Regions from separate parts of the Cupriavidus sp. 01L43 genome, predicted to be linked through region 1. Evidence: predicted binding sites of a transcription regulator. Region 1 holds the regulator's gene; the other holds the start of a gene.
The links. The regulator FliA, encoded in region 1, starts transcription of late flagellar genes. The targets are predictions, from matches to a motif close to CTAAAGTTTNNNNNNNNNNNGCCGNTA.
Positions count from the first base shown of each region.

Region 2: a site for FliA is predicted at 2,033-2,059, ahead of AC1DP9_RS14915 (FliC/FljB family flagellin). Genes of this name have one in related genera too.

Region 1 is NZ_JBFTSH010000007.1:83,575-87,980, reverse strand. Features, by position in the region: gene AC1DP9_RS14040 (TauD/TfdA family dioxygenase) at 1-191, shown strand, start outside; gene AC1DP9_RS14035 (tripartite tricarboxylate transporter substrate-binding protein) at 241-1,197, shown strand; gene AC1DP9_RS14030 (flagellar protein FlhE) at 1,224-1,676, opposite strand; gene AC1DP9_RS14025 (RNA polymerase sigma factor FliA) at 1,676-2,392, opposite strand; gene AC1DP9_RS14020 (MinD/ParA family ATP-binding protein) at 2,502-3,305, opposite strand; gene flhF (flagellar biosynthesis protein FlhF) at 3,318-4,406, opposite strand, start outside.
Region 2 is NZ_JBFTSH010000007.1:263,989-268,394, forward strand. Features, by position in the region: gene fliD (flagellar filament capping protein FliD) at 1-191, opposite strand, end outside; gene AC1DP9_RS14910 (flagellar protein FlaG) at 240-617, opposite strand; gene AC1DP9_RS14915 (FliC/FljB family flagellin) at 745-1,935, opposite strand; gene AC1DP9_RS14920 (RNA chaperone Hfq) at 2,173-2,493, opposite strand; gene AC1DP9_RS14925 (hypothetical protein) at 2,610-2,831, shown strand; gene AC1DP9_RS14930 (methyl-accepting chemotaxis protein) at 3,413-4,406, shown strand, end outside.

The sequences.
Region 1 (4,406 bases):
TGCCGGGCGCCCAGCCGCTGCCGGACGAGTGGGCCGACTACTTCACCGACGTCCGCGCGGGTGCGGTGCGAGGCGGGCTCCGTGGCAGCGCGCGCAGTGCCGAGTTCGACGCCTACGAGCGCCGCCAGGCCGCCGCACTGGGCATGCCGCTGATGCCGTGGGCACCGGCCACCCAGCCCGCCACGGCCTAGGCGCCAGCATCGCCCCACAAAAAATACAAAGATAAATACGGAGACAACCATGGAACGACGCGATTTCCTCGCGCTGCTGTCGGCGGCGCTGATCCTGCCCCCGGGTCTGGCGCGGGCGGCGCCGGCCGTCACGAAAGTCCTCGTCGGCGCCACGCCGGGCGGCGGCACCGACATCGTCGCGCGCTCCCTGTCGGCCGAGCTGGAGCAGCGGCTCAAGCATCCCTTCATCGTCGAAAACCGGGGCGGCGCGGCCGGCAATATCGCCGCCATCGCCGTGGCCAAGGCGGACCCCGATGGCGGCACGCTGCTGCTGAGCTACACCAGCCACGCGATCAATCCGGCGCTGTTCGAGAAAAAGCCATTCGACGCCATCAAGGACTTCACGCCGATCTCGCTGATCGCCAGTTCGCCGCTGATCCTGGTGTCGCGCCCGGACCTTGGCGTCAGCAACCTGCGCGAACTGGTGGCGCTGGCGAAGTCGAAGCCGGGCAAGCTGAGCATCGCCGTGGCCGGCGTGGGCAGCGCCAACCATCTGGCGGGAGAGATGCTCAAGCACGAGGCCGGCATCGACATCGTCAGCGTGCCGTACAAGGGCGCCGGCCCGGCCGTGGCCGATGTGGTGGGCAGCCAGGCCGACCTGCTGCTCGGCAACGTGGCCACGGTGCAGCCGCTGCTTGTGGCCGGCAAGCTCAAGGGGCTCGGCGTGAGCAGCCCGCAGCGGCTGGCGGCGTTCCCGAACCTCGCCCCGATTGCCGATCTCGTGCCGGGCTTCGACTACAGCTCGTGGTACGGCCTGCTCGGCCCGGCCGGCATGCCGCCGGACATGGTGCGGGAACTGGAGACGGCAGCCCGTGCGGCCGTGGCGGCACCGGCCATGCGCAAGCGCTTGCAGGGGGAAGGTCTGGTACCGGTGGGGAATAGCGCCGCCCAGTTCGCGCAGTTCCTGCAGGCGGAAATCGCGCGATGGGCGAAGGTGGTGGCCGTCACGCACACACGCGTGGCGTGAGGCGGCAGATGTAAAGCCCGGGACGGTTAGCGGAAGCTGACCGTCACCTCATTGCTGCGCCCTTGCAGCGACGGCGCCAGGCCGCCGTTGCCCGGCACGCGGAAGGCGAATACGAAGCCCTTGCTGGCATCGTCGCCAACGAAGGCGTTGGTCTTGCCCTCGGCACCCGGCAGCATCACGCAGCGGTCGGCATTGCAGAGGTAGGCCTGCAGGTCCGGCGGCGGCACGCGCGTGAAGCTGTAACGCCAGCGCACCGCGGTGATGACGCCAGCCGACTGCGGCAGCACCCCGCCCGGCACGATCGGCGCGGACAGCGCGCGCTGGCCCCGGTTCGCAATCATCGGGCCCACCGCCGAGCCAGTCCAGGCATGGCGCGACGGGCCGATTTCGAGCGTTGCCTTCGTCAAGCCCTGCGCCGACAGGATCGCCGGCAGGAAGCCGCAGAGCGCGGCCACCGTCATCGACAGCCAGCCACGCATTACAGCAAACCCCGCAGCTGGTTGCGCAGGCGGGTAATCGCCTGGCTGCGGATCTGGCACACGCGCGACTCGGTCACTTCCAGCACCGCGCCAATCTCGCGCAGGTTCAGTTCCTGGTCGTAGCACAGCGACAGCACCAGCTTTTCCCGCTCGGGCAGCTTGTCGATGGCGCGGATCAGCGCCTCGCGCATGCCGGACTCCATCAGCACCGTCAGCGGGTTGCCGTCGTCGGTCACGCCGAGATGGCGGTCCAGGAAGTCTTCCTCGCCGGAGCGCTCGAAGTCCTCGTAGTGCAGCAGCTGGCAGCCGTAGACCTCGTTGAGCAGCTCCTGGTATTCGTCGAGCGCCATATCGAGTTCCTTGGCCACCTCGGAGTCGATCGGCGTGCGGCCGAGCTTCTGTTCGAGGCTGCGCTGGGTGCGCTCGATCTTGCGCGTGAACTGGCGCAGGCTGCGCGACTGCCAGTCGTTGGCGCGCACCTCGTCGAGCATCGCGCCTCGGATGCGCTGGCTCGCGTAGGTCTCGAAGCGGGCGCCGTGGTTGTCTTCATAGCGCTTGGCAGCGTCGAGCAGGCCGATCATGCCGGCCTGGATCAGGTCGTCGATCTGGACACTGGCAGGCAGCTTGGCCGCCAGTTGCAACGCGATCCGTCGCACCAGCGGCGCGTGTGACTTGACCACGTCTGCCTGTTCGAGCTTTCCCTGAATCGTATACATGGTGGAATTCTCGGTAATAACTTGGTTCGGTGCCAGCGCCCCACTTTCCTTGCGGGGCGGACTGGCTGGCTGAGTGTCGGTCCGGTTGTTGCGACTTCTTGTTCTGGTATCAGGCGGGAACGGCCGCGGCCATCCCCGGAGAGACTGCTTCCTGGCGCAGCGGCCATGCCCCGATGCCGCTGGCCACGTGGCGCAGCGCGCCGGTGGCCGCGGCGGCCGGATAGGCCTCCACGACGCAACGGCCCAGCTGCAGCGCACGCGCCACCAGCGGATCCAGCGGCAGGTAGCCCGCCAGGCTTGCCTCCACGCCCAGGTACTGGCTCGCCGTGCGGGCCAGGTTGCGCGAGAGGGCCATCACCGTCGCTTCCTTGTCCGCCATATTGACGATCAGCTGGAAGTGACGGCATGCAAATTCATGGTGCAGCCGCTTGATGCAGGCGTAGGCAGCGGTGATCGACGTGGCCTCGGGCCGCATCACGATCACGAAGTTGTGCGCCGCGCCGGCCATGGGCGACAGCGCGCCGGACTCGCTCGACTGCGCATCGACCAGCACCGTGCGGATGCCCGGCAAGGCGCGGTCGTCGATCTGCGCGCCGGCGGGCACGTTGCCGGCCGGCAGCACGGCCACGCCGCTGGCGGCACGGGTGCCCGCCGCCGCGTCGAACGGCATCCGGCCGCCCAGCACATCGGCCAGCGTGGCCTTCGGCGCCGCGCCGGCAAGCCGGGTGGCGCGCGCGGCGGCGCGGTCTTCATCGGCCAGCAGCACACGTTCGCCCTGCATGGCGAGCGCGTTGGCCAGCCCGAGCGCCACGGTGGTGGCACCGGCGCCGGCCTCGCAGCCCACCACGGCGATACGCCGGGTGACGCGCGGTGCCAGCATGCGGCGCAGGCTTTCCGCCTGGTCGGAGCCCATCAGGTTCAAGGCTTACTCTCCTGCGGGGGCCAGTTGACGGGCGGCACTGGCACCAAGGGCGTCCATCGCCTGGCGCGCCGAATCAGGCGTGTCGTCGAATGCCGGGGCCGGGGCCGAAGCCACGTTGCGGCCCGGGTAGTTCTCGAGCACGTCCAGCAGCGCCAGCAGGCGGCCCATGCCTTCGTTGAGCACGGTGCCGGACACCGGCGCGTTGACGCGGGCGGTGGCGCGGCCAGCCAGGCGCGACAGGAACGCGGGCGCCGTCGGCGTCGGGTTGTGTTGCAGGCGCAGCGCGGTCAGGCCGAGCTGCACCGAGACCAGCGTGCCGAGCGTGTCGTCGTCGCCCGCACCGTTGCCCTCGCTGCCCTGCGCGAAGTGCTCCATCGCATGGCGCAGCGTGCGGAACTGCTCTTCCGCGTGGTGCGTCCACTGGGCCCAGCGGGCCACCTGGGCGGCCACGTCGGCCAGCGCCGGGTCGCACAGCACGTAGTCCACGGACAGCATGTCGCCGGTTTCGCGATCGACCAGCCGGGACACCACGAGGCAAGCCTCGGTGCCGGCCTCGGCGCCGGCCCCCTGGCCGCGGCCACGGGCGGCGGCGCGCACCTGGCCTTCGGGCACGCGCACCATGCAGTGGCCGAGCCAGTGCACGGCGTCGCGGTCGCGGCAGGTGGTGTCGCCGATGGCGAGGAAGGTCAGCGTATCGGCAATGGTGTCGAGCTTGTTGGCGGCGCCGTCGGCAATCACGCGCGTGGTCTTGCGCGTGCCGGCCACCCAGCGTTCGCCCAGTTGCTGCCAGCGCGCCAGCGTGGCGGCGGACGGCAGCGAGGCATTGAGGTTGACCACGGTGCGGGCGGCGGCCAGCGTGGCGCGCACGGTGGCGGCTTCGGCTTCCGCCTCGGCTTCGGCCATCGACTGGCGCGTGCGGCCGGCGGGCACCACCGTGGTGGCCAGCGGCGTGCCGTCACGGTCGGCCAGCCACAGCGTCTGTTGCAGCAGTTGCGGGGCGCGGCGACCCGGCACGGTCTGCGAGGCGGTGCCGGTCACAGCGAGCACGTAGCGGTCGCACGCGCGGCTGGCGTCGCGGCACATCGACAGGCG
Region 2 (4,406 bases), 180 kb from region 1:
TTCAGCGTCTTGGCGGCGGCCGAATAGGCATCCAGCACGCTCTTGATGGTGCCGTAGCCGGACAGCTTGGCCTGGTAGCTCTTGGCCTGGTTGTTGATCTGCGTGAGCGGAAGTTCTTCCGCTGCCTGGAGCTTGTCGAGCAGCGTTTGCAGCTCGAGGTTGGAACCGATACCGATGGAAGAGATTGCCATGACTGTTCTACCTATTGTTATTTGTCTTCAACTGGGTGATTGCAGAGGTCAGACGGCGTGGCTCACGAACAGGCCCTGGAGCTTGTCGATCGCGCGCGCCAGGCGCACAACGTCTTCATTCGGCATTTGCCGGATGATCTCGCCCGTCTCCTTGTCGAAAACCGTGGTGATGACGCGGTGCGTCTGGTCGTCGATGGCGAAGCGCAGGCCAATGGAGGTGGTCTTCAGCACGTCCACCAGCTCCTGCACCGCGGTGGCGGTGTTTTCAGGCGCATCGGCGGCGGGCCGGGTGTCCGCGCGGTCGGCTTCACGCGACGGGCGAACGGCTTTTACCGTGGCGGTCGGGGCGGCGGAAGCCGGCGCGATGGCCACGGTGTCGGCGGGAATGCGGGCCGCCGGAGTGGAAACGGGATTGGGAGTTGCCATGGTTTGCTCCGTCCGGTGAGGCGAGGGGTTCTGCTCGGTTGAAACGCTTTGCAGGCAGTGGGCTGCCTGCAAAACATTCCGGCAAAAAAGCCGGGCCTTGCGGCCCGGCCTTCTTGCGGCGCGGCGATTAACGCAGCAGCGACAGCACGTTTTGCGTGGTCTGGTTTGCTTGCGACAGCACCGAGGTACCAGCTTGTTGCAGGATCTGCGCGCGGGTCATGTTCGACACTTCCGTTGCGTAGTCAGCGTCTTCGATGCGCGAACGCGAAGCCGACAGGTTGTTCACCGTCGTGCTCAGGTTGTTGATCGTCGACTCGAAGCGGTTTTGCACAGCACCCAGGCTCGAACGCAGGCTGTCAACCGAAGCCAGTGCGGAGTCCAGCGTCTTCAGCGGGTCAACCGTGGCAGCTTGTTGGAAGTCCGAAGCTTGCAGCGAAGCGCCCTTGATCGTGAAGCCGGCGGTGGAACCCGACACCGAAGCGTCGCTCGGCTTGACGGCGATGTACATCGTCGTCGAGGTAGCCGTACCGTTGCCAGCCAGGCCCTTCGAGGACAGAGCGGCGTCGTCGGCGGCGGTCAGGCCGGTCATGCTCACTTGCACGAACCAGTTGCCCTTCGAATCCGTCACGACGGATTGCGAGTTGATGGCTGCCGAGGTGTTCAGGCCCAGAGCGCGCTGGATGTCAGCGGCGGCGATGCCGGTTGCCGAAGCAGCCGTCACCGGGGTAGCGGAACCCAGAGCCGTTTGAGCGGCGGCGGAACCGATCGAAGCCGTGGCACCTTGCGGGCCGGCAACGCTGAAACCAGCGACGCCCAGGGTCTTCGAGGTGATTTCCTTCAGGGCGATCGAGATGGTTTCGCTGTCGTTGGCGCCAACCTGGATCGACATGTTCTGGTCCTTGGCCAGAACCTTGACACCGTTGAACTGGGTCTGAGCCGACACGCGGTCGATTTCCGACAGACGTTGCTTGATTTCGTCCTGGATCGACTTCAGGTCCGAACCCGAGTTCGTACCGTTGGCGGCTTCCACCGACAGTTCACGGATACGTTGCAGGTTGTTGTTGACTTCGCTCAGGGCGCCTTCGGTCGTTTGCGCGATCGAGATACCGTCGTTGGCGTTACGCGAAGCTTGCGTCAGGCCCTTGATGTTGGCGGTGAAGCGGTTGGCGATGGCTTGACCAGCAGCATCGTCCTTGGCGCTGTTGATGCGCAGGCCCGACGACAGGCGCTGGATCGCGGTGTTCAGCGACGATTGCGACGTGTTCAGGTTGCTCTGCGTTTGCAGCGACAGAATGTTGGTGTTGATGACTTGCGCCATGGTACGACTCCTATATGCAATGTTTTAGGCATTCCGGCGGGTGCCGTAACGTTGGCTGCCTGCGTTGCAGGGCGTAGAGTGCCTCCGTTGCAAGGGTTATCGACAGGGCGGTAGGAGACTTTAGAGTGATCTTTGCGAGAGTTTGCGGGCGCTGCCCGGAACCCCCGGCGTTATTGCGGATGGCGGCCGGCCCGGGGAATGGGCGGGGCGCCGCCGGCGCGGGCCGGCCTGGCGGCGTCAGCGGCGCTTGCGGGTGCGCGGTATATATAGACGCACAAAATCCGGCGACGCCTCGGCGTCCAGCACCGCTGCGTCGGCTTCCGGCGCGTGCGCCGGCGTCACCACGGTAATGGCGCGCTTGTAGACCACCGTGGGCATGGGATCCTCGCCCGTTTTGCCCAGCAGAATCATGTAGTTGTCCGAGGCCAGCACGATCCCGGTCAGCCGCGTGCCATTCGAGAGGTGCACGATGACGGTATTGCGGCTGGCGCTGTGGGCCGCAAAGTGCAGATGCTGCAACTTTCGGCTGGGACGGGGAACCTTTTTTTCCTGCTTCACAACTTCTCCGGAAGAGCCCGCGAGGGTTCTGGCGGCGGTCAACGGTCCGAGGACCAGGCGCATGGATCGAGGTCGCACTAAAAGTGACGGATGGCGCGCCCTGATCCCGGCGAGATATGAAACATTCGCTCTCGGAGCCGGGGCAGGGGCTCACCTTCATCACGTTAACGGGCGCGCACACCGAACGGTTGAATGGCGCCATCCGGCCGAGCAATTCGGCCGGCCTTGCGAGGAGAGAAGGGGAATACTTCAGCCGGGAGGGTAACAAAGTTTTACAAGTGTTGACAAAGTTGGCCCGCGAACAATGCCTAGAGGTAAAGCTCTATTTATTTTATTGATGCAGTCGGTGTGATTGAAGTAGCACCTTCGTTGTCGCGGCCAGACAGAAAAGCAACGTTTGCGCCGCAATCCGCTCGCGCTAAAGCTTTCCGGGACGCTGCCGATAACTGCCGATATGCCCGAATGTGCGGCATGGCACGACATGGAACGCGAAAGTGCTCAATTCGTTACAGCCGCCATCAGGGCATTCCCTGATAGAAGCCTCATTTACACCTCATGTAAGCAGGTTTATATTCCGGGGTTCGGACCGGTTTACCCCCGGTCTTTCACAGCAGTCCTGAAAGCCTACGAGCACCCCGCGCGTGGGCTTCTTTTTTTTGCCCTCGTCGTTTCGTCGCGGTCTGTCGCCGCAGTGGCCGTGGTCGGCCGGGCCGGAGTGCCCGGAACAGATTAGACGCCAGTCGTTGACGCGGCAATTTGACGAACTGCCGGCACTTTTCCCCCTATTTCGATTTTCCGCTCAAGAAGCGCACCGGCCTGCCCGATAGCGCTGATGGCGACACCCGGATTCCGGTGGACGCTAGACGTACATCCAACATCGAAAAAGAGAGAAAGGTACGCTGAGATGGGCTTGCGAAACATGGGTATCGGGGCACGACTGTCCCTGGCATTCTGTGCGGTGGTGTTGCTGCTGGCGGCCGTAGCGGCCGTGGGCGTGACGGCGCTGCGCGGGATGAACGATGCGATGCACCAGGCGGTGGAGCAGCGCCTGCTGCGCGTCATCGACCTGAACCACGTGAAGGAAGGGGCGCTGCAGATCGGTGTGCTGGTGCGCGACGCCACGCTGACCGAGGATCCGGCGCTGGCCGCCCAGAACATCGACAAGGTGAACAAGCTGCGCGACGAGATGCGCGCCAGCCTGGAAACCCTGGCCAAGATCATCGAGGCCAGTGGCCGGGCCGAGTCCAAGGCCATGTTCGAGCAGCTCAACCAGACCCGGACCACCTACAACGGCCAGCTCGACCTCGTCATGCAGCAACTGCGCGGTGGCGACTTCAATAGCGCCCGCGCCGGCCTGATCGTGACGCTGCCGGCGGCGCAGGGCGCCTATTTCGACAAACTCGACGAAGCCGCCGCGTCTGGCCGGAAGATGGCCATCGACGCCGTGGCCGAGGCTTCCGACCACTATGTCTTTGCCCGCAACCTGCTGATCGGCCTGGCGGCCGCCGCCGCCGCGATCGCCGCGCTGCTGGGCCTGGCCATCACCCGCTCGGTGACGCGCCCGGCCGGCCAGGCGCTGGACGCCGCCGAGGCGCTCGCCCAGGGCCGCCTGGGCCACGCCATCGCCGTGCGCACCCAGGATGAGATGGGCCGCATGCTTGGCGCGATGGAACGCGCCTTCGGCCAGCTTGGCGTGCTGGTACGCGGCATCCAGCAGGCCGCCGGCTCGATCGACACGGCAGCGCGCGAGATTTCCAGTGGCAATACCGATCTCTCCCAGCGGACCGAGCAGCAGGCGGCCTCGCTCGAGGAGACCGCCGCCTCGATGGAGGAATTGACCTCCACGGTGCGCCAGAACGCCGAGAACGCCCGCCAGGCCAACCAGCTGGCGGTCAACGCCTCGGATGTGGCCA